DNA from 2 places in the Aristaeella lactis genome. Region 2 is predicted to be linked to the other one. Evidence: riboswitches for the same ligand, from Rfam matches in the RefSeq annotation. Region 2 holds a riboswitch; the other holds the start of a gene.
What was found. A riboswitch is a leader RNA that binds a small molecule or an ion and turns the genes downstream of it on or off. The one in region 2 is predicted to bind S-adenosylmethionine.
Positions count from the first base shown of each region.

Region 1: another riboswitch for S-adenosylmethionine. It lies ahead of JYE50_RS10480 (hypothetical protein); the one in region 2 lies ahead of metK (methionine adenosyltransferase).

Region 1 covers NZ_CP069421.1:2,230,056-2,246,145, reverse strand. The annotation lists gene JYE50_RS10515 (hypothetical protein) at 204-593, shown strand; gene JYE50_RS10510 (hypothetical protein) at 523-1,884, shown strand; gene JYE50_RS10505 (hypothetical protein) at 1,897-2,505, shown strand; gene JYE50_RS10500 (hypothetical protein) at 2,822-3,352, shown strand; gene JYE50_RS10495 (hypothetical protein) at 3,468-3,722, shown strand; gene JYE50_RS10490 (hypothetical protein) at 4,413-5,273, shown strand; gene JYE50_RS10485 (hypothetical protein) at 5,288-5,494, shown strand; SAM riboswitch class I at 5,550-5,638, shown strand; gene JYE50_RS10480 (hypothetical protein) at 5,731-6,243, shown strand; gene JYE50_RS10475 (hypothetical protein) at 6,371-6,889, shown strand; gene JYE50_RS10470 (helix-turn-helix transcriptional regulator) at 6,864-7,709, shown strand; gene JYE50_RS10465 (CpsB/CapC family capsule biosynthesis tyrosine phosphatase) at 7,723-8,481, shown strand; gene JYE50_RS10460 (ADP-ribosylglycohydrolase family protein) at 8,577-9,368, shown strand; gene JYE50_RS10455 (GGDEF domain-containing protein) at 9,509-10,615, shown strand; gene JYE50_RS10450 (hypothetical protein) at 10,685-10,969, opposite strand; gene JYE50_RS10445 (DUF3048 domain-containing protein) at 11,242-12,528, opposite strand; gene JYE50_RS10440 (pyroglutamyl-peptidase I) at 12,896-13,453, shown strand; gene JYE50_RS10435 (Crp/Fnr family transcriptional regulator) at 13,833-14,492, shown strand; tRNA gene JYE50_RS10430 (tRNA-Val) at 14,724-14,796, shown strand; gene JYE50_RS10425 (DUF308 domain-containing protein) at 15,755-16,090, shown strand, end outside.
Region 2 covers NZ_CP069421.1:2,795,812-2,811,901, forward strand. The annotation lists gene JYE50_RS12650 (helicase HerA-like domain-containing protein) at 1-437, shown strand, start outside; gene JYE50_RS12655 (hypothetical protein) at 523-1,287, shown strand; gene mscL (large conductance mechanosensitive channel protein MscL) at 1,356-1,751, shown strand; gene pduL (phosphate propanoyltransferase) at 1,987-2,559, shown strand; SAM riboswitch class I at 2,680-2,793, shown strand; gene metK (methionine adenosyltransferase) at 2,887-4,059, shown strand; gene rpmH (50S ribosomal protein L34) at 4,337-4,471, shown strand; gene rnpA (ribonuclease P protein component) at 4,604-4,963, shown strand; gene yidD (membrane protein insertion efficiency factor YidD) at 4,960-5,202, shown strand; gene JYE50_RS12690 (YidC/Oxa1 family membrane protein insertase) at 5,209-6,231, shown strand; gene jag (RNA-binding cell elongation regulator Jag/EloR) at 6,228-7,112, shown strand; gene serS (serine--tRNA ligase) at 7,157-8,437, shown strand; gene ftsY (signal recognition particle-docking protein FtsY) at 8,521-9,435, shown strand; gene JYE50_RS12710 (glycine--tRNA ligase) at 9,575-10,954, shown strand; gene JYE50_RS12715 (InlB B-repeat-containing protein) at 11,235-16,090, shown strand, end outside.

The DNA.
Region 1 (16,090 bases), 570 kb from region 2:
AAATTTACAGTTGAGTGACAGTTAGCGTACACTTGAAATACAGCAGGTGCCGGGTTTATCATTAAAATGCGAAACCAGAGATTCCAAGCGGATCCCTGGTTTTTTTGTACCCTGAATGACGGATGTCTGACAAAGAATCTATTTGTTAATGTGGCGGGCTGCAGAACGGGCGGCCAGGCATCAAAATGCGGGAGGGATGTAACATGCCGAAACCGGAAGAGAATAAAACACTGAACAACAAGATCCGGAAGCTGGCTCCGGATGCCATTGAGGCCATGGGGGACATGCTGCGGGATCCGCACACACCGGCGCCGACCAAGGCACAGATCATCGGGTTTATCCTGGAAAGAACGCTGGGAAAGCCGGACACAACGATCCACCTGACAACCGGCGGAGGAACCCTGAAGGATTCAGAGAACCGGCTGATCGCCATTGCCCGGGAGATCAAGGAAGAAGGCAACATGAATCAGGATTACGCACTCAGCAATCCGGTAAAGGATGAGAATGAAGAGGAGGTGGACTATGGCGAGACCTCCGCGGAAGACGAAGAGGATAACTTCGAAGAAGAGTACGGCGAAAACGACGAAGAGTAAGAAAATCAGGTATAGTCCGGAAGACGCAGCGAAAGAGCTGCTGAAGCATCCCGAAGAGATCGGCAAGCAGATCGGCTTCGAAGACCTGACACCACTGCATGGGATGTGGATCAGGGAAATCGTCTTCGGAACAGAGGATTATACCCTGCAGGCCCACCGGGGAAGCTATAAGTCTTCCAGCCTGGCGGTGGCCATTGCCATGATCATGATCCTGGACCCGACACATAACATCATCTTCCTGCGGAAGGCGGATAACGATGTGGCGGAAATGCTGCGGATGGTGACCAAGATCCTGAAACAGCAGATCATGAGCGATATCAGCATGATCTTTCACGGGAAACCGGTGGAGATCGTGACAGAAAACGTGGACCAGATATCCACTAATCTCTGGAATTCTCCTATGGGAGCGCCACAGCTGCTGGGACTTGGCATCAAAAGCTCCATCACCGGAAAACATGCCCAGTATGTGATCACGGACGATATCTGCAATATCCAGGACTACCAGTCCGCCGCGGAACGGGAGCATACCAAACTGCAGTATGATGAACTGCAGAACATCCGGAACCGCGGAGGGCGGATCATTAATCTCGGTACGCCATGGCACAAGAGGGATGTGTTCCGGAAGATGCCGAACATTCACCGGTATGACTGCTATACCACCGGACTCATCAGCAAGGAACAGCTTGCCAAACTTCAGAAATCCATGGCACCGAGACTGTTCGCGGCGAACTATGAACTGAAACTGCTGGCCAGCAGCGAGCTGATATTTACGGAACCGCCGAAGTTTGTAACCAAAGAAGAACTGGACGATAAATATGGAGGAGTATATGGAATTGAAGCACATATAGACGCGGCCTTTGGCGGACAGGATTATACCGCGTTAACGATCGCCAGAAGATCCCGCCAGGATGAAAAAATTTTTATGTATGGAAGATTATGGCACCAGGATGTACAGAGAATCCTTCCGCAGATCATAGAAGAGATCAAACGATTTGGATGCTGGAGGATCATGTGTGAGAGCAATGCCGATCACGGCTTTCTGAAAAACACCCTGATGGCCCAGAATATCTGGAGCAGGACTTATCATGAAAGCCAGAACAAAAGAATCAAAATACTGACCTATCTGTATAAATGCTGGAAAGATATCTACTTTTTACCGGGGACAGATCCGGGCTATATCCGGCAGATCGTGAATTACACAGAGCAGGCGGAACATGATGACGCTCCGGATTCGGCCGCGACAGTATGCAGGTATTATCTTACGCGCAGCTGGGAACCGAAACCGGGCTGATGGAGGGAATGAATGTACGATAATGAACCGGTACTGATCCCGGACGCACCAGGGAAAATCACCTTCAAGAAAAAGAAGGGCAGTGAATATGTTCAGTACGTGACCGGGAGAACGTATGACCCGGTCAGGAAATATATGCTTCCGGAAAGAAAGATCATCGGGATCCGGATCCCTTCCATGCCGGATATGATGCTTCCCAATGAGAACTATCATCAGTATTTCACGGGGGATAAGGAAATGAACGAAGAACAGAAAACAGCAGCGAAGAACTATGAGAAGGACAAGAAGCAGTTCGTTATGCTGAGGGAACTGTTTGACCAGATGTACTATGAATTCCAGCTCCAGAGCAGGAGGAAACCGGATGATCCGGTCAACCCCTATAAGATCAGGAAGATCAACAGCATCCTGGAGCCGTTGAAAGAACTGATGGGAAATGAAGAATACGGGCAATATCTGGATCTTATAGAAAATGCAGAATTAAAGGCTGAAGCGGAACAGGGACATTCATCGGAGAATGGAACAGGTGGAGATGGATGTAATGGGAGAACATACAGTGATGTGGCACTTATGCTTACGCAGTATAAGGGAGCGATGAAACGGTTCAATAATGAGAAAATGTGACAGCGGTTCCCCTCAAAAACGGTTCCCCTCGTGCCTTCTGAATCTCCGGTTCAGAAGGCAATGAATTATGCCAAAGCAATGTGCTGCTTTGGCATATGAATTATTCGTTTGCGATGAATGTGAAGGATACGGCAGACTGGGCAAATTGGACAAAGATGCAAAAATGGGACAAATTTGCATTTGTAAATCGTTTTATATATGGAACGGTTCCAAAGAAATTCGTACGGATTGTACTTTTGCGCGCATAAAGCTTTAATCAATACATTATACAAGAATCTATGAACAAAATGATATTTGATTGTAGAAGGAGGAGTAAATGAAAAAAATACTGTTTTATCTTGCTTTGATTGTTTTGATACTCGCTGTAATTCCTGCTTTAGCTACTGTAACAAAAGAGGGTGAATACTATACAGAACAGGATTACAACTGCATGGGTGGAGGCCATGTAACAGCAACAACATATAGTGCCGATACATTAGATGGATGGAATGATTCTAGTCATTTCTTCCATTATACAGCCTGGAGACGCTGCCAAAATCCGCATTGTGACTGGAATGATGGTGGAACAATAGTAAACGATAGTAAGCCTCATTTTAAAGCAAGTAATACACCACGGCGGATCTATACATCAAAATGCCAAAGCTTAGAAAATCCTTCAACGCAGCATTTTGTCATGGTCTCAAAATTCTATAGTTGTGGATTCCCTGGTTGCGGCGGTGATGTTGAAGAACATACATCGTACTTTTCAGGCCACATTTTTAACAAGGTAACATGGGAAGAAACGCCTCAGGGGCGTAAAAGAAAACACGCATGTGATTGTGGTTACTATTACTATACAGACCATTGATAATTTGGATAAATGTTTTGTGATCGACTTCAATAAAGCGGTTTGATCATTTATGTATAAGTGATACACATATAGGATGGTCTATCCAACAAATTCATCATTAAGGAGACAGAAAATGAAGAATAATGTTAAAAAACTGATAGCCATATGCCTGATTATTGTTTCGGTATTTGCTGTTATTAACGCCTTTGCGGATGTGGTGCTGAAAGATGATGGCGGTGGACATGTGCATAAGTTTGATGAATTCTGGTATTCATACAATAAGCCTTCACAAAATCTGCATATAAATGTATACAGATGTTCCTGTGGTAAGACGGAACGATGGTATTCCAGTATTGATCCTTCCAGGCCCGCTGGAAATATCGATTAATCAACATGATGGTTACCGGCAGCTGAAAAGCTGCCGGTGATTTAATTGTACGCGGTGAAGATTCTTTCAAAAAACAGTAGACAGATGAAAACAAATTCCCCCTTTTTGACGTCTAATAGTATGGAAGTATTTCCATGGGTTTCATACGGAGTCTGTGCGCATCATAAAATACAACAACTCATCATACGGAAACCTTTACTGAACCAATACTAAAGTTTTGAAAGGAAAACGAGGTGATCGATCGGATACCGGGTGTAAAAACCAGGCTGACCAATACTTGCGTACAGATGAAACCCGATGGATAAACCGGATGACAGGAGATACGGAGCTCCTGTCATTTTTTGTTGGTTTTTGATTTGTTTAGATCTTTACTTTTTCTCTTATTTTTGGACGTGAAAGTAAAGAATTTGAGATGGCTTCTTGTTTTCAGGTAAAGATCTTTGGCTTCGTTTTTTTTAATTGAATTCTAATTACATTCCAACCGGCTGTTCGTGTTTCGCGGGCGCGTTTAGTGTACGCTTATGATGTCAGGGGAGCAGAGCTTTTCCGCGCGCGTGCCTGAGCCGGACTGTTGGGCGGAATTGGGAGAAATAACCCCTGCTATTGCTCCTTACTGAATCTGTTTTGCGGGTTTGGATGGCAGTATCCTTTTCATATACCGGGGGATGAACCGGGAAAGGAGAGAGAATCATGTTTTCGCTGCTGGGTGCGTTGTTTGTCGGCGCTTGTGTGATTGGACGGCATAGTTTCAGGGCCCTGACAAGGGGACTTTTGTTTGGCGTGCTGATCGGCATTTTCGGAAAGCGGAACTTTGATATGAACCGGGTGCGGGAAGACGTCCATGACAAGGTCAGGGACGTCCGGAGAACCGTGAAGAAGGCCGTGAAGGACGCGAAGAAGGAGATGCGGGATACCGGAAAGGCGCAGCGGGCCGCCTGGGAAGGAAGGGTGGCAGAGCGCCTGGAGAGGGCGGAAGCGCGGATTGACGCGGCAAGGGCCCGCCAGGCGGAACGGGAGGTTCGGGTGGAGGAACGCCTGGAGAAAGTCCATGAGCGCATTGCCGTGGAGAAAGCGCGGCAGGCGGAACGGGAAGCGCGGCTCCGGGAGCACATGGCCCAGGTGCAGGAGCGGCTGGCGGCGGAAAAAGCCCGCCATGCGGAAACAGAACAGAGGATCCGGGAAGAGCAGGAAGCTGTGCGCGCGAAGATCGAAGCACAGAAGGAAGAACGCCGCCTGCAGGCGGAGGAGCGCATGGCCCGGATCCATGCGGAGATAGAAGCCCGGAAGGCCCAGAGGGAACAGAAGGCCCGGGAGGAAGCAGAAGCGCGGAAGGAACAGGAAATCCGCCGCGCGGAAGCTGCCGCGGTTCCGGCTGAACCAGTGGTTATGGAGATTCCCGGAAACGGGAACGAAGCCCTGGAAAACCGGGAACTGGTGGAGGAACTGGAACGGAATGTCCGGACAGCCGCCATGGCCGCGGATGTCCCGGTGATCGAGTTCCCGGAAGAGGATGACAGGTACTTCTCCGCAAAGAAATACGGGTACGCCTGATTGGGGGAAGAACTGTGAACATCATCATTGCGTTTTATATCCTGCTGGATATCGCGTTTATCGGATTCTTTACGGTGCTGTTCAGACAGCGGATCCGGGAGGAAAAGGAAAAGGCCGGCGCGGAGCCGGAGGTTAAGGTGGATCTGGAATGCCGGAAAACACTGGGGTGCGACCCGGCCGGTTGCGCGGAGTGCGTAAGGGCCGCGGCGGCACAGCGGTGAGCGTCAGCAGGAATAATCGATTATTGGTAGAATAATATATACGTAAACTGAATAACGCCTATGAAGAGTGCGCGAGGGACAAGCCCTGTGACCGCACGACAACCTGCCGGAAACGGTAAGGTGCCAAAGCTTGACCGATAGGATGAGAAGATACTGCGAACAGAGTCCTGTCGGAAACGATAGGACTTTTTCTTTGCCCTCTTCATGGCCGGACAGATGAAAGGAGAGGGAAGAACATGGAAGGAAAGAAAGAATGTGTCGTCGGTTACTACAGGATCATAAAGGCAAAAGATCCTAATGCTGTTCACAGGGCTTTGCAGAAGGGATACGGGATCAAACATCCGGAACGGATCAATGGGTATTCCGGAGTCGTTTTCGGAACAGGGGATGTATTTGTTTCGGAGGCTGTTGGCCGGCGCATGGGAATAAAGGAATTCAAGGAGTTTGTCTTTAACTCGCTGATGATGTTTGGAAGGGAAAAATACGGGGAAATCTCCAGTGATGCTGAGGAGCTGAACGGGGAAAACCGCTGGCTTGGAAACGGTGACTATGTCTTTGGCCGTTACGGGTATTTCTTCGATAACCGTTATCAGGGAAAGAAACAGTATGATGAAATAATCCGGATCAGGATGTGGAAAGGAAACACCTGGGTCACCTATGATTCTGAAATGGATCTGTTCTTGCTGCTGAAGGATAACGGGGATGACCCCGGGACGGTGGTGGAAGACTTGCCGTGTGAGGAAGAATAGACGACGGGAAGTTGACAGGATCCGTTTTTCAAGTCATACTTGAAATACAAAACTCAAGTTCAATTTGAATCTGCTGGTTGCATGTCCTTTTCCGGGATAAGATAAATACGGAAAGGGGATGAGCAGGATGGCAGATGTGAAACACAAGATCAAACTGCTGAACATGTTCAGGCTGAATCCGGACAAGTTCCTTCCGGTGGCGGATCACGCGTGGAAGGTGTTCCCGGAGGAGGATCCGGGAACCGAATGGTATGACGACACGGAGGTCAACCTGGGCTGGGATGCGGGGCTGCTGGAGCCTGACCGGCCGTACTTTATGGAATGCTGGGCAACCTGCGGGATCACGATGCTGACATACTTTGTGTCAACAAGGGGGATTGAGGACGCGTCCACGGAGGACCTGGTGAGGATGCTGACGGACGCGCATCTTTTCCGGCTGCTGGATCCCGAAAATCCGAGGACGTCCGTGATGAAGTTTGAGGATGATACCGGGAATGAGTTTTATTCCATCAACGTGACGGCCGGGATTGAGGATGACCTGTATGTGGAAGGCGGAGCGTGTTATCCGTTCGGGCCGCTGAATGAGTACAATGAACGGAAAATGAAAGGGGAAAAGCCGGATGACGGAAAACGGAAAGATGAATAAGGTGATCGGGGAGAGGATCAAGGCGGCACGTCTGGTAAAGGGGCTGAGCCAGGAGAAACTGGGAGACCTGCTGGGGGTCTCCTTCCAGGCGGTGAGCAGCTGGGAGACCGGAAAGTTCATTCCTGATTCGGATCATCTGGCGGCGCTGGCGAAGGCGCTGGATCTCTCCCTGGACGCGCTGTTTGTGGATGAGGAAAAGAATTGGGAGCTGGGGAGGATCAATTATGATCCTGAGCACATGTTTACCCGTGTGAAAGTCAAGGCCGAGGAAAAGGGCATGTTCCAGACGCTGCGGGTGCTGGACCTGCTGCGTCCGGCGCATGGAGCGCAGCCCAGAAAGTCGAAATACGGGTTTAAAGCCAGCTATACTGTGCATCCCCTGACCATGGCCTGTCACGCCCTGGCGATGGGCCTTGTCGATGATGACGTTCTCGCGGCCTGTCTGGCTCACGACATGGTAGAGGACGCCCATATGAAGCCTGAGGATCTGCCGGTGAATGATCGGGTACGGGAAGCGGTACGGCTGGTCTCCAAGAACATGTATGATCCTAATGATCCGGATTGGGAAAAGAAATACTTTGAAAACATCCGGGAGAACCCGCTGGCCTGTTTGGTGAAATGCCTGGACCGGGTGAACAACCTGGCGGGGATGGCGGACGCGTTTTCCCGGAAGAAGATGATCCGGTATACGGCGGAAACGGATAAGTATTATCCGGCTCTGCTGGAAGTGGTCAAAAAAACACACGGATGGAATGATGCCTGGTGGCTGCTCCGGTATCAGATGATGACGATGGTGGAAACCTTCAAGAGGCTTTTGTGAGGAAAGGAGAAACATGGAGGAGAAGTATCAGTTTATCGATATACACAGCCATATTATCTACGGCGCGGATGACGGGGCCGGAAGCCTGGGGGAAGCGGTCAGGCTGCTGGAGCTGGATGAAGAAGAAGGCGCGGCGGCTGTGTTTGCCACCCCCCATTACGGGAAGGAAAACGGATACGCGCCGGACGCTGCCGGGGTGATGCAGACCTTTGAGCGCATCCGGGAACGGGCGGCGGAGGAAGTGCCGGGGCTTCAGCTTTACCTGGGAACGGAATGGTACTGCGCCTGGAACCTGGGAGAGCGGATCCGGAGGCGGGAAGCCTTCCGGATGAACGATACGGACTATGTGCTGGTGGAGTTCCTGGAATACAGCGAGGAGCATGAAAGCGCGGACAGGATCCTGACGAACCTTGCGGAGTTGAAGAGGCAGGGATTCAAACCGATCCTGGCCCATCCGGAAAGGTATAAGGCGATGCAGGAGGATTGGGACCTGGCGAAGCAGGTATGCGATATGGGCGTGCTCCTGCAGGTGAACGCGTATGACCTGGACCTGAACTGGAAGATCCGGACCAAGGAGCTGGCCCAGTGGCTGGCTGCGGAGCGGATGGTTTCGTTTATCGGGAGCGACATGCACGGGGTGTATAACGGCAAGCGGGTTCCGAAGATGAAGGAGGGCATCCGGTGGCTGTATGAGCATACGGACAGGGAGTACGCGGACGCGGTGGCCTTCGGGAACGCGGAGCGGCTGCTGGGAGTATCTTTGGATAAATAATAAAAGGTGTCGCCCGGCAGGCGACCCGGACGGAACGCGTCAGGTGTAGGATATGGATGTAAGCGGAATTGAGTTTGATGAAGGAGGAATGACGCATGTACGGAGCGATACTGGGAGATATCATCGGGAGCCCCTTTGAGTTTGACCAGGGAGGGAAGACAAAGGAGTTTCCGCTGTTTTCGAAAAGAAGCGGATTCACGGATGATTCCGTGATGACCCTGGCAGTGGCGGACGCCCTGATGGCGGCCGGGAAGGACCCGGAAAGGACAAAGACGCTGCTGGTGTATTCCATGCAGCGGTGGGGGAAGAAGGAACCGGACGCCGGATACGGCGGGATGTTTTACCGGTGGCTGCGGATGGAGAATCCGCAGCCTTACGGAAGCTACGGAAACGGCAGCGCCATGCGGGTGTCTTCCGCGGGCTGGCTGTATGACACCCTGGAGGAAACCAGGGAAATGGCCCGGCTGACGGCGGAAGTGACGCACAACCACCCGGAAGGCATCAAGGGCGCGGAATGTACGGCTGCGGTGATCTTCCTGGCCAGGAACGGAAAGAGCAAGGAAGAGATCCGGGAGTATGTGGTATCTGAATTCGGATATGACTTAAGCCGGACCTGCGATGAGATCCGGCCGGGGTACCATCATGTGGAGACCTGCCAGGAGACGGTGCCGGAAGCGGTGACGGCCTTCCTGGAAGGGAACAGCTTTGAGGACGTGATCCGGACAGCGGTCTCCCTGGGCGGAGACTGCGATACGCTGACCTGCATCGCGGGCAGCATGGCGGAAGCGTTCTACGGGGTACCGGAGGAACTGAAGGAGGAATGCCGGGAAAGGATCACGCCGGAGATGCGGGAGATCCTGGAGCGGTTTGATAAGGTAAGGAAGTAAAGGAAAAACGCATACAGAGCGGCGGCGCGGATACGCATCGCCGCTCTTTTGAAAAAGAGTGTTTGGAATTATCAATATTTGTGGTACAATAACCAAAACCACTCCGAAAAATTGATTCTACAGGGAACGGGGATTGATTGATGTTATCTCATCTCATCAGCGTGCATTATATTACCATCTTTTTGGTGGTCCTGCTGGGGATCAAGCTGCACGCCCAGGGAAAGACACGGGATGTGGAGCTGCGGTTTTACTGGCTGACGCTGATCTGCTGCGCACTGCTGGTAGTGGAGGATGTACTGGAGACCGCGGCGGCGGAGGATCCGGATATGCGGTTCTGGCGCACGCTCCTGTCCATAATGGGGTATGTGCTGCGGCCTACGGCGGCCATGGGGCCGCTGCTGGTGGTCTGCCCGAAGAGACTCAGGAACTGGAAATTGTGGATCCCGTGGGGGATCAACCTGATCGTGAACCTGACGGCATTCTTTTCTCCGGCCGCGTTCTACTTTAATGAGAACTACGATTTTGTACGGGGACCGCTGGGCTATGTGGTGTTCGCGGTATCCTTCCTTTACCTGCTGATGATCCAGAGCATGATCTGGAAACGGTTCTATGAGGGCAAAACCGCAGAGCGGTGGATCCTGATCGTGTGCGTGGTGGGCTGCATGCTGGCCTCCGTGGTGGATGCCCTGTACGGGCGGGTGCACATCAACGAGGCGATCATGATCTCCTGCGTGTTCCTGTTTATCTACCTGCGGTCCCATGACAACTACCTGGATCCGCTGACGAACCTGCGGAACCGGTTCGCGTTCTACGACGACAGCGAGCACCTGGTCCGGGATATCTCCGCGGCAGCCTCCATGGACATGAACGGGCTGAAGGAGCTGAACGACACGAACGGCCACGCGGCTGGCGACAAGGCGCTGGTGGCAATAGGGGGATGCCTGAGGGAAGCTGTAAGCCGGAACACGATCGCCTACCGGGTGGGCGGAGATGAGTTTGCGGTGCTGTTCATGCGGCAGGACGAGGGCACGGTGAAGGCGGCTCTTGCGGGCATGAAGGAACGCATTGAAGCGGCCGGGTACAGCGTGTCCGCCGGATACGCCATGAAGGCGGCGGGGCAGGGCCTGGAAGAGGTGCTGCAGGAAGCGGACCGGGAGATGTATAAGGACAAGACGGCGTATTACTTCCGGAGCGGAAAAGACCGGCGGGGGCATGCGGGAACCCCGGGAGGAATAAGGCCCTGTTGAGGAATAAACAAAGAGGCGGTGCCTGACGGCACCGCCTCCGCTTATCTTTATGGGGTTAAGGGTTATGGATTACGGATCCAGATCGCAGTAGTAATCACTGTATTCGTAAGTTAAGTTGTCTCTTTTTTCCGCTCCGCATTTGGAACACTCGTATTCATCACCGCTCACATAGACGTATCTCCAATGACCATGGGGCGTGGAAGAAAGGGAGCAGGATACAGTTTTATGCTGCGTATACATACCGTTATACTCACCCGCATAAACCCAGTTATGGTTACACTCAGCCAAACCCGGAGCTATGATCGAGAACAGCAGGATGACTGTGAGTGAAATCGCGATAAGTTTCTTTTTCATAAGTACCTCCTCATTTGGTTCGTTCTTTATATTTGTAATGCAGTGTGTTTTCAGATGCTTATATACCTGGCCACAGCATATGAATCAGCAACTGAACAGAATATATTGAACGGTTTAGTTATCCCACCCCCTTTGTGTAATGGATTATTCTGTAAAAGGACACCGCATTGCAAAACGGAATACAGTACCGCCGTTTGTGCAAGGCGTTACGGGTTCCCGGCCGTATGCCGGGGAATGAAAATCTATTGAACAGCCTGAATCTGTCGGGGAAATTATTCGTATTTGACGCTGTATTTCTCGCTCTTGGTCATCTTCCGGCTGCCGGAACCTTCCACGTAAGGCATGAGGATGATCAGGGTGCGGCCCTTCTGGAGCTTGATCTCGTTGCCGTCCTCACCGTAGAAAACGGTACGGCTGTTGATGTCGGTGCGCTCCCAGACGCCGCGGTAGTGCTTGCCGCCCATGAAGTAGTCAGCGTTGCCGGTGCCGGTGAGTTCCGGATCCGGACGGAGGCTGTCGATCCAGTGCATGCCGATGCCCTGGACAATGATGTTGTTGAAGGTAATGAGCTCATTTTCGTTCCGGCTTTCCGCCACAACCTTTTTGACGGTTTCGCCTTCGCTGTTCCGGACCTTTTTGATCTCCGGGTTCACGAGCACGGTATCCTTGTAGGGCACATCGCCGAGTTTCTCCACATTGACATAGCGGATATAGGCATTGAGGGAAGAATCGTACTCCAGGCGGCTGTCGGTTTCATATTTGTTGCCCCAGGTCACATAGACGATGGAGCCGGAGTCGCCGCCTTCGGGCAGGTCATCCGAGAAGAGCCAGGTATGGTTGGCCGGGACGTGGTCCTTCGGGACGATGTTCTTGACGATGTCCGCGGGCATGAAGAGCTCGCTGTTGGCGCTGTCGATACCGCTGAGACGCCAGACATAGTCTTTCCAGGCCTTGGGGTAGTCACCGACATAGGCCAGGCCGATATCGTCCGGAGTGGCACCGGCGGGGTTGCGGACGCCCAGCTTCCGCCATTCTTCCGGGACGTCAGCAGAGGAATAACCGGAGGTGCAGTAAGCACAGTCCCATTCCTGCCGGATACGGCAGTGGGTGAGGCGGGTGCTGCGGACAAAGCCGACATAGTCCGGAATGGTGTCGGAGAAGATCATGGACATACGGGTTTCATTGCCGCCCTTCTTCTGGGGCGCTTCATAGACCACATCGGAATAGGAACCGTTGACGGGGGCGACGATGTACAGCTTGCCGCTCTTGCTAACGCCGACGCCGTTGCCGGAATTGGAGATCTGTACCATGATCGGCTGGTACTGGCCGGTGACGGAAACACCCAGGAAGCCGTCCGGGGCTTCGATTTCATCCAGCGCGCGGCCGGTAGTGGGGCTGAAGCCTTCGCCGATCACGTCATCCGCGGAAGGGTTGAGGCCGGCACGATTGATTTTGATGTTACGGTCGGAAATACCATCGATCTCAGTGGGTTCCGCAAAGGCGGGAACTGCTGCCAGCAGGGCCAGGGCAAGGAACAGGGAAACGATTTTCTTGGTCATACAGTTAATTCCTCCGGTTCATGTTCTAGAACATACTCATATATATAGACGAATGAGGAGGGGATTTTGTGCCATGGTTTTGAAATTTTTTTGTAAATTTTCTGTAATGTACGAACAGACTTGCACTGAGACCGTTGGTGCTCAACGGCTCCAGTGCAAGAATGAATTATGTCAAAGCAATTCATTGCTTTGACATATGAATTATCGTCTGCGACGATATGAATTATTGAACGGCGGAGACCGTTCAATATGAATTATGCCTTCCAGGCATATGATAGTTACTGTGCTTCGCACGGGGTATTTGCCTGTGGCAAATATGATATAATTATGTACACAATACGGGGAAATGATTCCGGAGGAGAAAACAGTGAAGAAGATTCTGATCACGGCGTTTGAACCGTTTGGCGGAAGCGCGGTGAATACGTCCGCGGCGGTGCTGGAAAAGCTGCCGAAGGAGATTGGCGGGGCCGGGGTGGAAAAGGCGCTGCTGCCGGTGGTGTTCGGGAAGGCGGCGGAGAAGGCTCTGACCTGTAAGGCGGACTGTATCTTTCTGCTGGGGGAGGCCGGAGGCCGGACAGCGGTGACCCCGGAACGCCGGGGAAGGAATGAGCGGAATGCCCGGATCCCGGACAATGAAGGGAATAAGCCGGAAGGGGAGAAGATCCTGGCGGACGGGCCGGAGGAATACCTGACGGTGTTTCCCGTGGATGCCATCACGGAAGAGATGAAGGCGGAAGGATACGGGATCGAAGTATCCGAAGACGCGGGAACCTATGTGTGTAATGACACCTTCTACCTGGCGGGCGTGAAGAGCGCTGTGCCGGTGCAGTTCATTCATGTGCCGGCGGAGAGGGAGAAGGCGGAGGCGTTTGGGGAGATAGTGGAAAGGTTTATTGAAAAATGCCTGAAAAGCATTTTTCAATAAAAAGGAAGGGGTAAGTGAAATTTTGAACGGCGGAAGCCGTTCAATGAATTATTTGCCTTCGGCAAATATGAATTATCGTCTGCGACGATATGAATTATTGAACGGCCAGCCGTTCAATATGAATTATTCGGCTACGCCGAATATGATGATGACCGGAACGAACGCAGTGAGTGCAGCGGAGAAATCTGGCCACAGGTTCAGATTAGAACGGAGAAACTCCGGTTGTAACTTCTGTTTGTATATGTATGAGAAAAATGGTATAATTTCCCTGTAAATCAATGGTTATCCATCTGCGCACAAAAGAGACCTATCATTCTTCGTTTTTTTCTTAATCCTGTTTTGAGCGAAAACCTGTTTTTGTTTCGGAGGGAATGAGAAGATGACAGAAATGCTGAAGCAGATTCCGTACTGGGAATATCTGACGGAAGATGAAAAGAAGCGTGCCGCGGAGTCGGCGTATATCCGGCACTATGTTACGGGAGAACAGATGTACGGGCCCTATGTGGAATGCGTGGGCATGATCCATGTGCTGAAAGGGGAAACCAGGGCATACCTGCTTTCGGATGAAGGCCGGGAGGTAACGCTGTTCCGGGTGGTGCAGGGGGACAACTGCATTATCTCCGCTTCCTGCGTGCTGGCGCAGATCAGCTTTGAGGCGCATATGGAGGCCTCGGAAGATTCCGATATCCTGATCATTCCCGTGGAGCTGTTCGGGGAATTCTGCGAGAAAAATGTGTATGTGCGGTGTTTCGCCTATGAGCTGGCGACGACGCGGTTCTCCTCTGTGGTGGCAGTGATGGAGCAGACGCTGTTTTCCCGGCTGGACAAGCGGCTGGCGGGGTGCCTGCTGCGGCTGTACAAGAAGACCGGGGACACGGAGATCCGCCTGACCCAGGAGCAGCTGGCCGGACAGGTGAACTCCGTGCGGGAGACCGTTGGACGGATGCTGAAGCGTTTTGCGGCGGAAGGAATGATCGAGATCCACAGGGGCGGCGTGATGCTGAAGAACCTGAAAAAGCTGGAGGAAACAGCCCGCTGAGGCTGTGTGATCTAGTCACTGACAAAAGGGGTTCGGATGAATATAATAGCAAACTGAATCCCCATAAAGAACCGCCCTTTCCCGTCACTGCATACCACGGGGGAGGGCGGGATCTTTTTGACCTTTGGGCAAAAAGATCAATGAACAATGAACAATTAACAATGAACAATAAAAGGTTTTTGCTTGACCGAATCTTTATCGCGTGATATAATGCCTTTCGTTCCCTGTTATGGTCTGTTGGCTCAGTTGGTAGAGCACATCGTTCACATCGATGGGGTCACTGGTTCGAGTCCAGTACAGACCACACGGGAAAACCCACCCCTAGCGGGTGGGTTTTTCGCTGTGCCCGTGTACTGGCCTCTCACCAGTGTCCAATCGATGCGTTAAGCGCATCGATTGGGCGCGGAGCCGAAGCGCTGCCAGTGGCAGATGAAGCGAGGCGGAAGCGTAGTGAGCAACAAGTCATGCAAGCGGCAGCGAAGCAGGGCGACGATTGCGAACTTGACCGAGCAAGCGAAGCGCAGCGAGACCTGGTTCGAGTTCAGTACGCCGAAGATCAATTTACAATTATCCGGCTGCGGCCGGGGAAGATCTCTCCACGCGGCCGTAAACGGCCTTGGTCGAGATGACATTTTAGGTGCATTACTATGCGGTTCCCATGTGTGTTGATTCGATCTGAACCCGTAGGAGATTCTTCGACGTCGCCTGCGGCTCTGCTCAGAATGACACATAAACGAGCGGCGAGCCCGCTCCAAGGGCGAGCAGCGACGATTGAGCGAACGGAACACTGGTTCGAGTCCAACTGTCACCACCACGAATCCGGTAGGCGTTCAAGTTCAACGCTTACCGGATTTTTTTGCGTACCCCTCAAGGGTACGCACTTTTCGAAGTCAGGAGTACGCACTTTTTTGTCAGAGGGGTACGCAAAAAGGGTACGCAGTTCACCTGAAAACTGCGTACCCTTGGAAGCATTTCGTTCACATCCATCGTGATGCTTTAGCCAACTTCCGTTTTTTTCACCAGAAACATAAGCAATTAACGAGCAGTTTTTCTTTCGAGTTTCGTATGCCTAATAGGAAAAAATATCAAAAAATAATAAACACTCACCTAGTAGCAGTGCTATGATAATATATGTTGAACAAAGGAACAGAAATCCAATAAAGCACTGTTCCAATGCTTAAATTAACATGGCATGGCTGCCAAAGTGATCAACACACGAGGAGGAATCCTTCTTAAACTGATTAAATAAGGAGCACTGCTGTATGTTGTTTCAATCATTGGATAAACTCAAGCGGCAGTCGATACTGGCTGCAATTCTCATGATGGCTCTCGGTGTGGTCATGCTGATTTGCCCCGAAAGCTATGTGAATACCCTCGTTGTGACCGTGGGCTATGGGATGATTATCTTTGCGCTCGTGGAGATGCTTGAATTCATTGTAAGCAAAAAAGCCTTGATTCACTACATCATTTTTACCGGCGCATTATTCATCGCTATTCTCGGCGTCTTCATACTCATTTACAATCAGGATCTTCTGAAAGCCTTGGGCTGGCTGTTCGGATTCGTGCTGGTGCAAGATAGCCTGTTTACGCTGTTGAAT
Region 2 (16,090 bases):
TTCCCATGACGATCCTTGGCCAGCTGGGTAACCGCATCCAGCACGCCCTGCGGGCATACACCCCGCTGGACCAGAAGGCGGTCAAGGTCGCGGCACAGACGTTCCGGACGAATCCGTCCTTTGATACAGAAGAAGCCATTACCACCCTGAAGACAGGCGAGGCACTGGTTTCCTTCCTGGATGAGCACGGAGCTCCGAGCGTGGTGGAGCGGGCCACCATTCTACCCCCGCAAAGCTATATGGGTGCGATCAGCCAGGAAATCCGCAGGATGGTCATCAACGCCAGTCCCATGAAGGACAAGTATGAAGATGCAGAGCCTGCAGATGATCCCGGAACTCAGGAACAGCCGACACCGCCTGCACCGCCGGTACCACAGGTACAGGAAATGGATCCACAGCGGTTTAAGCTGATAAACGGCCAGTGGTACTATTTCTGAGGTGCGGCAGGAAGCTGATCTCCATTGTCACTGTTTACTTAACGACCCCGGAACGGCGCAGGGAGGAGAGCGCCGCAGAGAGAAGATGGCAACATTCAAAGTATTCGATCCTACCACCGGTCAGTATGTTGAAAAAGAAGTCGAAGGCATGGCTCCTGTGGCTGAGGCCGTGAAGGAAGCTGCCGCTCCCGTTGTGGAAGCTGTGCAGGAAGCTGCCGCTCCCGTGGTTGAGGCGGTTCAGCAGGCCGCGGCTCCCGTGGTTGAAGCCGTGCAGCAGGCAGCTGCCCCTGTGGTGGAAGCTGTTCAGCAGGGCACTGTGGTTGAAGCAGTCCAGCAGGCTGCCGCTCCTGTCGTGAATGCCGTGCAGCAGGCCGCCCAGCCCGTGGTGCAGGCTGTGCAGCAGGCTGCGCAGCCCGTGGTTCAGGCTGTCCAGCAGGCTGTTCCCACCATTCAGGTGCAGCCCCAGGCCCAGAAGATGCCCGTGATGGTGCTCGACCAGGCTACCGGCCAGTATGTGCAGCAGATGGTGGACATGGTACTTGATCCCGCGACCGGGAACTATGTGCCCGCCCCCGTGGCTGTGGATCCCAAAGCTCTGGAAGCCCAGCAGAAGGCTGCTGCCGCTGCCGCCAAGGAAGCGGAGCGGAAAGCCCGTGAGCAGGAAGCGGCTGAACGCCGTGCCCGCAATGACCAGCTGCGTGAAGAAGCGGCTGAGCGTGCCCGCCGGAATGACTCCGTTGCCGGCCGTGTAAAGAACACCGCGATCAGCTCCGCAACCCGTACGATTGTAAACGGCCTGATCAAAAATCTGGGCAAAGCGATCGGCGGCATTTTCGGCAGCAAAAAGTGATGACGACGAACGGCTGCGACGATCACAATTGAAAAAACATATATAATAATACGGGGAGGATCTGAATTATGAAAAAGCTTCTTAAAGAGTTCAAAGACTTCGCAATGAAGGGTAATGTCCTGGACCTGGCAGTAGCCGTTGTTCTGGGCGCCGCGTTCAACAAGGTTGTCACCGCTGTGGTGGAAATCTTCCTGAACCCGATTATTGAGAGCCTGCCCAAGATCGAAGACGGCGGATCCGCCTGGACCGCTCCGCTGATCTCCTTCGCGGCTGTGGTTGTTGAATTCCTGCTTACTGCCCTGGTGCTCTTCATCATCGTGAAGGCTGCCAACAAGGCCAAGAACCTGAAGAAGAAGGAAGAAGCTCCCGCGGAACCCACCACCAAGGTGTGCCCCTTCTGCCAGAGCGAGATCAGCATCAAGGCTACCCGCTGCCCGAACTGCACCAGCGAACTCAAAGACTAATTCAGAATTCAGAATTAAGAATTCAGAATTATATGTTTTTCTGCAAGACTGGGTTATATCCCTAGTCCTGTCTGGAAAGACAAGGTTGTTTTGATTATGGAATAACCGATACAATATGGAGGCACATATGCACTGGCGCATAATGTGCCTCCGTGCTATAATTCCTGATTGGTTGGCTGCCTGAAGCAAAACGGAAGGTGGAAACCGTGAGAATAACAGAAAGAGAGATATATCCATGAAAAAGATTCTGGTTGAAACTTCTGCCCGCCACGTGCATGTGACCAAGGAAGACCTGGAAGCCCTGTTCGGCGCGGGTCATGAGCTGACTGTGAAGAGCTGGCTGAGCCAGCCCGGACAGTTCGCCAGCGAAGAGCAGGTGGACGTGGTCGGCCCCAAGAACACACTGAAGCGCGTCCGTATCCTCGGGCCTGTCCGTCCCGCCACCCAGGTGGAGCTTTCCCTGACTGACGCCCGTTCCATCGGCGTGACCGCTCCCGTACGTGAGTCCGGTGACATCGCCGGTTCCGGCGCCTGCAAGCTGGTTGGCCCCGCGGGCGAGGTTGAAGTAGCCGAAGGCGTGATCGCCGCCAAGCGCCACATCCATATGACTCCTGCCGATGCTGAAGAGTTCGGCGTGAAGGACAAGGACGTTGTTTCCGTGAAGGTGGATACCGACGGCCGCGCCCTGACCTTCGGTGACGTTGTGGTCCGCGTGAGCGAGAAGTTCTCCCTGGCGATGCATATCGACACGGATGAGAGCAACGCTGCCTGCGCCGTGAACGGCACTATGGGCGAACTGATCAAATAATGAACAATGAACAATTAATTGTTTATCAAAAGCAGGGTCCGGAAACGGATCCTGCTTTTTGGTATATATTATATATTGACAAGGGTACAGGGTACAGATATAATAGCTCCGCAACTGAATACCTTATCACGAGTGACCGAGGGATGGGCCCGATGACGTCACGGCAACCGGCTTGAGCAAGGTGCCAAATCCCGCAGCGTGCACACCCCCATGGGAGGCGCTGACAGATAAGGACGGTCTGAAGAGATCGAATCCCGCCTGGTTTGTGTGCAAGCCAGGCGGTTTGCTTTTGCAGCGGACTATATGAACAGAAAAGGAGAGAAAAAGATGCGCAGACTGTTTACTTCCGAATCCGTTACCGAGGGACATCCTGATAAACTGTGCGACCAGGTTTCCGACGCGGTGCTGGACGCCATCCTGGAGAATGATCCCACTGCCCGCGTGGCCTGCGAGACCTTCGCCACCACGGGAATTATCACCGTCATGGGTGAGATCACCACTACTTCCTATGTGGACATCAATGCCATTGTCCGGAAGGTTGTGACCGAGATCGGTTATGATTCTCCCGAAAAATCCTTCAACGGCAACACCTGTGCCGTAATGACCGCTATCCATGAGCAGAGCCCCGATATCGCCATGGGTGTGAATGACGCCCTGGAGACCCGGGGTGACAACAAGGAAGCGGATATCGGCGCGGGCGACCAGGGTATGATGTTTGGCTATGCCTGTACCGAAACCCCCGAAAGGATGCCCCTGGCGATTGCCCTGAGCCACCGGATGGCGCTTCGCCTGACGCAGGTGCGCAAGGACGGCACCCTGCCTTTCCTCTATCCGGACGGAAAAACCCAGGTGACTGTGGAATATGAAAACGACAAGCCCGTGGCGGTGGACACCGTTGTTGTTTCTGCCCAGCATTCCGCTGACGTGGATATGGATGTGCTGCGGAAGGAAATTAAGGAGCAGGTGATCCTGCCCATTATCCCCAAGGAGCTGCTGACGGAAAAGACCCGGATCCTGATCAACCCCACCGGCCGTTTCGTTATCGGCGGACCGACCGGCGATACCGGTCTGACCGGCCGGAAGATCATTGTGGACACCTACGGCGGTTCCGCACCCCATGGCGGCGGATGCTTCTCCGGCAAGGATCCGACCAAGGTGGACCGGAGCGCTGCCTACGCTGCCCGCCATGCCGCGAAGAACGTGGTGGCTGCCGGCCTTGCGGAGCGCTGCCAGATCCAGCTGGCCTATGCCATCGGCGTGGCGGAACCCGTCAGCGTGCTGGTGGATACCTTCGGTACCGGTGTGATGCCGGATGACAAGCTGGCGGAGATCGTGACAAAGGTGTTTGACTTCCGTCCTTCCGCCATCATTGAGCGGCTGAACCTGCGCCGCCCGATCTACCGGCAGACTGCCGCCTACGGTCATTTCGGCCGGACGGATGTGGATCTGCCCTGGGAGAAGGAAGACTATGTTGAAGCTTTGAAAAGCTTCAACAAATGAACAATGAACAATTAACAATGAACAATGACATTCTTTTGGACTGAAATAGTCGTCAATAGGGTATTGTTGTTCTCTGAACCACAGGATATTGTGGAGAGTATTGTAAAGCATTGGAAGCGTGCAATCCTTGCCAAAAAAGGCTTGACAAGGATTCGACAATTCTGATATATTTATTTAGCTGTCCGTTCATTGCGGACATGCATCGTAAGACGTTCCCCGGAACCGGGTCTGCTCCCGGGATCCGCAAAACGAGTTAAATCTGTGAGGAGTGTTGACCATGTTCCGTACTTATCAGCCCAAGAAGCGCCAGCGCAGCAAGGTGCATGGCTTCCGCGCCCGTATGGCGACCAAGAATGGCCGCCGGGTTCTGGCTGCCCGCCGTCGCCGCGGCCGCAAGGAACTGACGGTGTAATTACCGCCGTAAAGCCTGCTTCAGTATGACTGTGGATAAGGCCCGCCCGTTGAAGATGGGCGGGCTTTTCCTCATAAAGGCGCTGTTTTACCGGCGCCGGGGGATACTCCGCGCGGAGCGGAAGGAAAACGAATGGAAAGACGTTATCGGCTGAAGAAAAACAAGGCGTTCCAGTATGTCTATCGTAGAGGACATTCTGTCGCCTGCCGTAATCTGGTCATGCTTCTTGCCCCGGGCAGGGAGCTGAAGATCGGGTTTTCCGTCAGCAAGAAAACAGGCAACGCTGTGACCCGGAACAAGATCAAGCGCCGCCTGCGGGAATGCTTCCGGCCCTATTTAGGGGATGTGAAAACCGGTCTGTACGTTATTGTCGCCAGAGCTTCAGCTGCAGAGGCCGCCTTCGAAGACCTGAAGAAGGATGTGCGGTATCTGCTGAAAAAGCAGAACGCACTGCTGAAACGTTCTTCAGATGAAGGGAACCGCGCCGAATGAAACGCTTTCTTCTGTTCCTGATCCGTTTCTACAGACGGGAGCTGAGCCCGCGCAAGCATAAACCCTCCTGCCGCTATATTCCCACCTGTTCAGAATACGCCGTAACAGCGATCGAGCGGTACGGCGCCTGGAAGGGCGGGCGGATGGCGGCCTGGCGGCTGCTTCGCTGCAACCCATTCAGCAAGGGTGGTTATGATCCCGTACCGGATGATCCCTGCACTACTTTAAGGAGGGAATAACCCGGAATGAATGACTTTCTTTTCAACATCCTGGCCTGGATCAGAAGCTGGGTCGGGAGCTGGGGCTGGTCCATGGTGGTTTTCACCGTCATGATCCGTCTCGTGCTTACGCCTCTTGATATCAAGAGCCGCGTGAGCATGCGCAAGACCACGAAACTGCAGCCCCAGCTGCAGGCCCTGCAGAAAAAGTACGCCAACGACAAGGAAAAGCTGAACGCCAAGACTGCTGAACTCTATAAAAAAGAGCATATCAATCCCCTGTCCAGCTGCCTGCCGCTGCTGCTGACCTGGCCTATCCTGATCGCCGTTTTCGGCGCGATGCGCATGGCAGCCAACAAGGAACTGCTGATGCAGCTGACCCAGATCCTGAACAACGAGGTTCCGACACTGGAACGCTGGCTGTGGATCAAGAACCTGTGGATGCCGGACAGCCTGTTCGCTTCCAGCATGCCGGATCTGAACACCCTGCGCCAGATTCCCACCGATCAGTGGGTGACCTGGTTCAACGGACTGGACCAGAGCAGCCTGCCGGTGCTGATCAAGGATCTGGGGCTGACAGTTGACAGCTTCAGCCAGAACAACCTGGTTACCACGCTGCAGACGATGATCGGCACAATCAAAGAACCCGGCGCAGTCTTTGCGAATGCTGCTTACGCAAAAGCAATCGCGACCAATCCGCAATGGACCTTTAACCTGCTGATTACACAATTCTCCCTTGTAAATGAATACAATGGCTGGCTGCTCCTGCCCGTACTGTCCGCAGCCACCCAGATGGCGATGACCAAGCTCATGGGAACAACCCAACAGCAGCCTGCCGCGCAGGGAAGCGGAGCGGGAACCGGCAAATTCATGCAGTGGTTCTTCCCGATCTTCTCCATGGTAATCTGCCTGAGCTATTCCTCCGCGTTTGCCCTGTACTGGGTGGCCGGTAACCTGGTAAGCTCCGCCCAGACAATGATCATTAACAAGATTCTGGATAACAAAGAGAAAGCGGCCAGTGCTGTGGCCGGGGAAGGATCCGTAAAATGAAACAGTATGAAGCTTCCGCCAAGACAGTGGAAGAAGCCATCGAACTGGGGCTTCAGGAGCTTGGCGTTTCCATCGGTGACGTGGATGTTCAGGTTGTGGAAGAAGGCAGCAAGGGCCTGTTTGGCCTGTTCGGTTCCCGCCCCGTTAAGGTTCGCCTGACGGTGAAGGATTCCGAGGAAGATCCCCTGGCGGATTTGCTGGAAGACAAGAAGCCTGCCAAGGCCAAAAAAGAGCCGGAAAAGAAGCCTGAAAAGAAGCCCGCAGAGAAGAAAGTGGAAGAGAAGAAGCCCGCTCCCGAAAAGAAGAAGGCTGAGAAGAAGCCCGAACCCGCCGCGGAAAAGAAGGCTGAAACGAAGATCGAAAAGCCCGAGATCCGTCCGATGGAGAAGCCTGAAGTGACCATGATCCCCGCTGAGGAGCTGGCCGCTGATTCTCCTGCCGGGATCGCCCATGCGTTCCTGATGGAGATGACCAGACTGATGGGTGTGGACGTGACCATTGATATGGGCACGGACGCTGACGGCAATGTGTACGGCTATATCAACGGCGATACCCTGGGCATCCTGATCGGCCGCCGGGGTGAAACCCTGGACGCTGTTCAGTACCTGACCAGCCTGAAAGTGAACCGTGGCCGTGAAGGTTATATCCGCGTTACGCTGGATACGGAAAACTACCGCGCGAAGCGGGAGGATACCCTGATCCGCCTGGCCAACCGGATGGCCAACCGTGCCCTGCGCACCGGCCGTAAGGTGAGCCTGGAGCCCATGAATCCCTATGAGCGCCGGATTATCCATTACGCGCTGCAGCAGACGAGCGGTGTGACCACCCATTCCGAGGGAGAAGAACCCAACCGCCACGTTGTTATTACCAACAAGAAGTAATAGCACGGTAACCGACAATATATAACTTTCGGGGGGTTTTTGTAATGTTAGACATTAATCTGCTCAGAAATGATCCCGACAAAGTACGGGAGAATATCCGGAAAAAGTTCCAGGACGAAAAACTGCCCATGGTGGATGAAGTGATCAGCATGGACCGGGAATTCCGGGACGCGATCCAGCAGGGCGATAACCTGCGCAACAAGCGCAAGACGCTGTCCAAGCAGATCGGCGGCCTGCTCGCCAAGGGCGAGAAGGAAGAAGCCGAGAAGGTCAAGGCGGAAGTGGCTGCCATGGCCGATGAACTGGCCGCGCTGGAAGCGAAGGAAGAAGAACTGAAGGCTGAGATCCGCAAGCGGATGCTGGTGATTCCCAACATCATCGATGACAGCGTGCCGATCGGCAAGGACGACAGCGAGAACGTTGAGATCCAGCGCTTTGGCGAGCCTGTGGTGCCGGAATGGGAGATCCCCTACCATGTGGACATCATGGAACGGCTGTCCGGTATTGACCTGGATGCCGCCCGCAAGACCAGCGGCAACGGGTTCTATTACCTGATGGGCGATATTGCCCGGCTGCACAGCGCGATCCTGAGCTATGCCCGCGACTTCATGATCGACCGGGGCTTCACCTATGTGGTGCCGCCGTTCATGATCCACGGCAACGTGGTGACCGGCGTGATGAGCTTCGCCGAAATGGAAAACATGATGTACAAGATCGAAGGCGAGGACCTGTACCTGATCGGTACGTCCGAGCATTCGATGATCGGTAAGTTTATCGATACGATCCTGGACGAGAGCCAGCTGCCCCAGACCCTGACGAGCTACAGCCCCTGCTTCCGCAAGGAAGTGGGCGCCCACGGCATCGAGGAGCGCGGCGTGTACCGCATCCATCAGTTTGAGAAGCAGGAAATGATCGTTATCTGCAAGCCCGAGGAAAGCCCCATGTGGTTTGACCGGCTGTGGCAGAACACGGTGGACTTCTTCCGGACGCTGGATATCCCGGTGCGCACCCTGGAGTGCTGCAGCGGCGACCTGGCTGACCTGAAGGTGAAGAGCCTGGACGTGGAAGCCTGGTCTCCCCGGCAGAAGAAGTATTTTGAGGTCGGTTCCTGCTCCAACCTGGGTGATGCCCAGGCCCGCCGCCTGCAGATCCGCGTGAAGGGCGCTGACGGCAGCAAGTACCTGGCCCACACCCTGAACAACACCTGCGTGGCTCCGCCCCGGATGCTGATCGCCTTCCTGGAGAACAACCTGCGGGCAGACGGCACTGTGGCGATTCCGGAAGCGTTGAGAGTTTATATGGGCGGTAAAGATCACATTGGATGATTCCATCATCCAATGTGATCAATGAATAATGAAGAATGAACAATGAACAATTATAGAATCTTCATTATCCAAAGGAGACAGCTATGTCTGAAGAGAAGAAAAAAGGCCTTTTTGCGCGGCTGCGGGAAGGACTGAGCAAGACCCGGGGAAACATGACCGAGAAAGTCGATGACATGGTCAGGGAAAACCGGAAGATCGACGATGACTTCTATGAAGAACTGGAAGACATCCTGCTCATGGCGGACTGCGGCCTGAAAGCGACCGAAGCGATCGTGGACGAGCTGAAGAGCCGCGTGAAGGCCGGTAAGGTAAAAGATGCCGCGGAAGCCCGGGAGATGCTCAAGCAGATCATGGTTGAGCAGATGGATATCCCGCGTCCTCCGCTGAAATGGCCCATGGTCATGCTGCTGGTCGGCGTCAACGGCGTCGGCAAGACTACGACCATCGGGAAGCTGGCGCTGCGTTTCCAGGCCATCGGCCGGAAGGTTATGCTGTGCGCCGGGGATACTTTCCGCGCGGCGGCGGCCGAACAGCTGACCGTCTGGGCGGAACGGGCCAGGGTGCCGATCATCAAGCACGCTGAAGGCGCTGATCCGGCGGCGGTGGTGTTTGACGCCATCCAGTCCGCGAAAGCGCAGGGCGCTGACCTGCTGATCGTGGATACGGCCGGACGGCTTCACAACAAGAAGAACCTGATGGATGAGCTGAGCAAGATGCGCCGCGTGATCGACCGGGAGTATCCGGAAGCCGACACCCGCTGCATCCTTGTGCTGGATGCCACCACGGGCCAGAACGGACTGATGCAGGCACGGGCCTTCAAGGAAGTCGCTGAAATCGGCGGCATCATCCTGTCGAAGCTGGACGGTACCGCCAAGGGCGGCATCGCGCTGGCGATCCGGCAGGAACTGGAAGTGCCGGTGTGGTACATCGGCGTGGGTGAAGGAATTGATGACCTGCAGCCCTTCAACGCGAAGGAATTTGTGGAAGCGTTGTTCTGATGAGAATCATCAGAACAAGGAACAATGAACAATTAAGTCCGCTGCGGCGGGGGAGATCTCTCCACGCGGCCTGAAGGCCCTGGTCGAGATGACATCCTTAAATGCAGTGCGGAAATCCTATTATCGGGAGGATGAGAATATGGCTGAACTGACAATGGACAAGCTGGTAGCGCTGTGTAAGAACCGCGGATTTATCTTTGCGGGTTCCGAAATCTACGGCGGCCTGGCGAACACCTGGGACTACGGCCCCCTGGGTGTGGAATTCAAAAACAATGTGAAAAAAGCCTGGTGGCAGAAGTTCGTGCAGGAGAGCAAGTACAATACAGGCCTGGACTGCGCGATCCTGATGAACCGTGAAGTCTGGGTGGCCAGCGGCCACGTGGGCGGTTTCAACGATCCGCTGATGGACTGCAAGGCCTGTAAAGCCCGTTTCCGCGCGGATAAACTGATCGAGGACTTTACCCAGGGCGCTGAGACCGGCGACGGCTGGAGCAATGCCGAACTGGAGAAGTTCATTGCCGAGCATGACATCGTGTGCCCGGTCTGCGGCAAGAAGGATTTCACCGGTATCCGTCAGTTCAACCTGATGTTCAAGACCTTCGCCGGTGTCAACGAAGACAGCGCGAACGAGATCTACCTGCGTCCGGAAACCGCGCAGGGCATCTTCGTCAACTTCCAGAACGCCATGCGCACCACCCGGAAAAAGCTGCCGGCGGGTATCGCCCAGATCGGTAAGTCCTTCCGGAATGAGATCACCCCCGGTAACTTCATCTTCCGCGTGCGGGAATTTGAGCAGATGGAACTGGAGTTCTTCTGCAAGCCCGGCGAGGACCTGGAGTGGTTCAACTACTGGCGCGGCTTCTGCCGTGACTGGCTGCTGAGCCTGGGCATCAAGGAAGAAAGCCTGCGCCTGCGGGATCATGAGCCGGAGAAGCTGGCCTTCTATTCCAAGGCTACAACCGACTTCGAGTTCCTGTTCCCCTTCGGCTGGGGCGAACTGTGGGGCGTTGCGGACCGTACCGACTACGACCTGACCCAGCACCAGGAACACTCCGGCAAGAGCATGGAGTACCTGGATCCGGTGACCAACGAGAGGTACATTCCGTACTGCATTGAGCCCTCCCTGGGTGTTGACCGTATGGTCCTGGCCTTCCTGTGCAACGCTTATGAGGAAGAGGAGCTGGAAGGCGGCGACGTGCGCACCGTGCTGCACCTGCATCCCGCCCTGGCACCTTACAAGGCTGCCGTGCTGCCCCTGCAGAAGAACAAGCTGGGCGGCCTGGCCAGCGAGATCCACGCTGAACTGTGCAAGTACTTCCCGGTGGAATACGATGAAACCGGCTCCATCGGTAAGCGCTACCGCCGCCAGGATGAGATCGGTACGCCCTTCAGCATCTGCGTGGACTTTGAGACGGAAGAGACCCAGACGGTCACCATCCGCGACCGCGACACCATGCAGCAGGAGCGTGTTCCGATCAGCGAGATCCGCAAGTACATCGAAGACAGAATGAGATTCTGATTCATCTGAACCAATCAGCAACCCCGGACCGTACGGTCCGGGGTTTTTGTATAAAAAAGTCAATTTCCGCCAAGACGGAAAAACCGGTTCCGGAAGAGACCGGAGGCGTTGAGATTCCGGAAGATCAGGGAAATGGAGAATCAGAAATGAACACGAGGAAGTATACAATTAAGTTACATATATTTCCAGCATCTGGAATGTGTAACTGTTTTGTGATATAATCACATTCAGAGACAACATTTTCCAGATTATCGTATCGTTGACGGAGGCGACGCAGAAAATGAGAAAGGGAACGCGCAGGTATGTTGCGTGGCTGTGCGTTTTCTGTATGCTGCTGACGAGCATACCTTATTCCGTACTGTCTGATAATGCTCCCGCCACACCGACCGACCTGCAGCCGGATGCAGCGGAAGTAACCGAGGAAGACGGAATCCGGAATATCGACGCGCCTGCGGCCGAACCGGCAGAGCAGGAAAATGAAAGCCCGGAGCCGGAACCGGAAAAGCCTGCGGATGGGGAAAACGCCGCAGGAGAGGGAAAACTGAAGGTGAACCGGGAGCTGGTCACCGGGAATGACCAGACAATCAAAGGTAAACTGGAAAAGAAGGAATACCTTGTCCGCTTTACGCCGTCGGAAACGCAGACGGCTTATCTGATCCTGTCCTCCGACAAACAGCTTGAGGCAGTTGTAACGGCGGAAGAAACGGGTGCCGCGGTACGGTTTGTTCCGGACGGGACGGACGAAGACGGCCGAAACGTGTGGATCGCGGCAGAATACAAAACCGGAAAGGATCAGGCGTATCTGGTCCGGATTACCGGTGCGGTATCAGCGGAATTTACCCTGAGAATAGTGAAAAAGAGCGTCCTGACGCGCGAGAGGGAAACGGAGAATACGGAACGCGCGGAGGAAGAGCCCGGGGAAGAGACGGAAAAACAAACAGAAGAAGAGGTTCCGGAAGAACCGGCTGACGAAAAGGCAGAAGAGATCGGGGAGGAACTGCCGGAAGAAGAATCCGGCGAAGAAACCGGAGAAGCTCCGGAAGAACAGCCGGAAACTGCCGGGGAAGCGATTCCGGAAGAGAAGAGAGAGGAAACAGAAGAAGAAACCGGCATGCCGGCAGAAGAGCCGGAGACTGAGCCTGAATCCGAACCGGACGGGGAAGCCGTGACGGAACCGGAGGAGGAACCCGGGGAAGAGACGGAAGAACAAACAGAAGAAGAGGCTCCGGAAGAACTGCCCGACGAAAAGGAAGAAGAGACCGGAGAGGAACTGCCGGAAGAAGAATCCGGCGAAGAGACCGGAGAGGGACTGCCGGGGGAAGAGCCCGGAGAAGAGAAGGAAGAACAAACAGAAGAAGAAACCGGGGAAGAACTGCCGGAGGAAGTGCTTCAGCCGGAAGACGGGACCGCTCCGGACGAAGAACCGGCGGAACCGGAAGCGGGCGAACTTCTGCCTGAAGAGGAGACGGAAGAACCCGCGGAAATGCGGCTGGATGCGACGGAGCCCGGAACGGAGGCGTGGATCTGTTTCCTGCCTGACGCGGGGATACCTCCGGAGGCGGAACTGCATGTGAGGGAAATCCCTGCCGACAGGGAGGAAGCCTGTCGGAAGGGGCTGGCGAAAGCCCTGAAGTGTGAAAATGAATCCTGTCTGAGATATACAAAATACATAGAGTTCACGCTGACCGGGGAAGGGAAGGAGCTGGAGCTGAAGGCTCCTATGACGGTTTGTATGCGGCTGCCGGATGTGCGGGAAGGCGCGGAAGTCCTGCGGGTTGTGCGCCTTGACGGCGCGGAGCCTGAAGGGCTGGACAGCAGCCTGCAGAGGGGAATCCTCTCCTTCCGTACGGATACCCTGGGGGTATTCGGCATCGGCAACGCGCTGACGTCCCTGGCTGCCGGGGAGACCGAACTGGTCCGGGTGGAAGTGCTGGGGTTTGCTTCCGGCGTGCCGGTAAGCCTGAACCGGGCGGAGGATCCGGAGGTCGCGGAAGGCCTGGAAGTGCTCGGCACCTTTACCATCGGCAGGCAGGCGGAGATACCGGCCGGGGAAGAACAGGAAACCTTCCGGATCCGGGCGGAACTGAAGAAGGACGCGGCGGCGGAGTCGATGGAAAGCGTTTCCCTGTACCGGGTGAAGGACGGACAGGCGGAAGCGGTAACAGGGGAGAAGACTGCGGAAGGCTGGATCGTAAAGCCGGATGCGGAACAGATTGCTGTAATCAGGGATACGGGCCTGCGCCGCCGGACGCTGAGCACAAATCCGGAGGGGAAAACCGAAGAACAGACGATCACGCTGAACGGCCTGGTGCCCATGAATGCGGAGGTCACGGCGGAAGATGTGACGGAGCGCTTTGCCGGATATGTATTCCCGCGGCTCCCGCAGAGAAGCCTGCTGAAGGCACGGAAGGCAGCGCCGCAGGGGGGAACGCCGGAGGAATGGATTACGCTGGCTGCGTTTGACATCAGCATTACGGACGAAAAAGGGGAATACCAGCCGGATGAGGATAAACCCATCCGCGTGGAAATCATTGACAGCCGGATTACCCCGGACCGGGAAACCGAACTGTGGCACATCCGGGATGACGGAACAGAAGAAAAAATAGAAAACATCACCGTGGAGGAGGGCAGGATTGTCTTTGAGGCAGCCGGTTTCTCCGTTTATGTGGTGGTTGTCCATGAGGACGGCACGGTGGCCAATCCCCGGGTTGAATTCCATTTTATCTCCCGGGATGATAACGCGCTGACCGGAGGGAACCGTGTTTACTACGCGAGCGCCCCATATCCCTTCCGGAACAAGGACGGGCAGAACCAGACCACGCAGATCCTGAAAGACGGAGAGACGCTGGAGCTGATTACGGATCCGGGAAACCTGGAGGACAAGCATTTCTACGGCTGGTATGTGGTGGATCCGTACATCATCAGCGGAACAACGAACGAATATGGAATCGGCACGGCGGATTCAAAGCTGTATTACAGCTGGCCGGCCAATCCGGATGCCATCGCTTTTGAGAAGCCCATCAGCATCGGGGAAAGCAACGTCAGTATCGGCGATACGGTTCACTGGAGCCTGAACGGCGTTTCCGGCGCGGGCACGGTGGACAAAGACGGCAGCGTGCATGTCTTCCTGGCTCCGGTTTATGACAAATACAACTTTATCAACTTTATGCTGTATGCCCGGGACGCGGGCGTTTCCGGCGCCAGCAACCTGATGACCCGGAAGCTGATCGCCAAGGGCAGCTCGCAGGATATCGACGTACGGATCAGCGATATCCGGTCCAGCAGCACGGACGCGGTACACCTGATTTTTATCGGATGGGAGTACAACGCCGGAACGGAAGAAAATCCGGACTGGGTGCAGCTTCCGACAGTGGACTATACCGGCGCGGAACTGAAGGATCCCGGCAGGGACGGGGTTTATTTCACCTCTTCCGGAATGGCGGAAGGGGAAAGCATCAACCTTTATCCCATTTTTGTGGAAGCGCGCTGGGTGGACTTTGTGAGCGGCGTCAGCGGCAGCGGCGCAGCCTTTGTCGGATCCCGCTTCCTGGAATCCTGGGGCAGGAACGGCGTGACGCCCGAGGGAATGACGCCGGATCCGGACGTTAATGTATTTGATCCGTCCATTCCGGTTTCACAGCGGCAGGGTTATCTGTTCGAAGGCTGGTATGCCTTTGCCAGCACTGACCCGGATACAGGGGAAATCACCAACCTGACGGAGCCGAAGGACGTGCCCGTCAGCTACATTGACGACAACCTGCAGGAACAGCTGGTTACGATCAACACAACAGCGAAGAAGATTACGGACAGAAACGGCCGGATTGTCTACAGCGGCAAATATACGCTGGATACCGGGAGCGGATACGACCTGTTTGAAGGTTCAGGCACCTCCCTGAAGTTCTATGACGCCCTGGACCGCCTGACGCTGTATGCCAACTGGATCCCCGATCTTTCCGGCATCACTGTGGTCTACTGGACGGAGAACGCGGATGACGACGGATATTCCTCCAGCGCGGTGAAGACCATTTCCACAAAACAACTGAATGATCAGCTGAACACAGCTTATGCTTCCGGATCCGAGATTACGCTGGAGGGCCTGCAGGCCTATACCGAAGATTCCGTCAGCGTGCTGAGCACCGGATTCCTGGACGATGTAAGTGCCGTGCCGGCGGGAGAGGAAATCTTCTATGACCTGAATACGGAAAAATCCGACCGGTCGAAGATTATAGACGGGGATGGCAACGCGATCTTCAATGTTTACTACAGCCGGAAGGTATTCAAACTGGTTTTCCACATCGGCCGGGACGGATATGTGAAGACCGGGGGCGCCCAGAAGACTGCCGAGGGATGGGACGGCAACTGGATTGAGTTCATGTTCAATGACCCCAAACTTACGCAGCTGGGTTATACGGCCCACAGCGGTTCATCCCTGCGGGGCCTGTACAGCATGACCTTCGAAGGACGGACGTATACATCTGAATATGTGACGACCAACGCGAACGTTATGGGCGACTATGTGCCGGCCGCGGATGAGAACGTCTATGTGCTGGCAGCGAAATACGGCGCTTATATCGGGGACCGCTGGCCGAGCCCTTCCAATCCCAGGTTCAGATTTGATGAGCCTTCCAATACCACACATACCATGTATACATGGGCGGGGTATTACGGCAGCCTGTACTGCCAGATCGCCAACGACCGGCCGACCTGGGCAGGACAGCAGGGCAACAACCCGGACCTGAACGGCATCTACAGCTATATGTCCGCGGAACTGTGCACCAACCGGGCAGGTACCGGCATTATCAACCAGAACCAGGTCCACCATATTGTGGCTTACTTTGGCCGTAAATCGAACCAGGACAGGATCAAGCAGTACCATACGCTGTTTGAGGCAGTGGAAGGGACCTATGACCCGGCGGAAGTTACCCTGGTGCCGGGTGAGGACTATACCGGGTACAGCCGGACAACCTGGAGCAGCGATATTGCCCATGTAAGCCCTGAAGTCATCACAGACAAGATGTTCTATGAGTCCGACGGTTCGCCGGTGCCGGTTATTTCCAACGTGAATCCGGAATTCCAGATGGCGTGGGATTTTTCAGGGTATGACTACTTCTACAGCTGCTATAACGTACCGGAAAG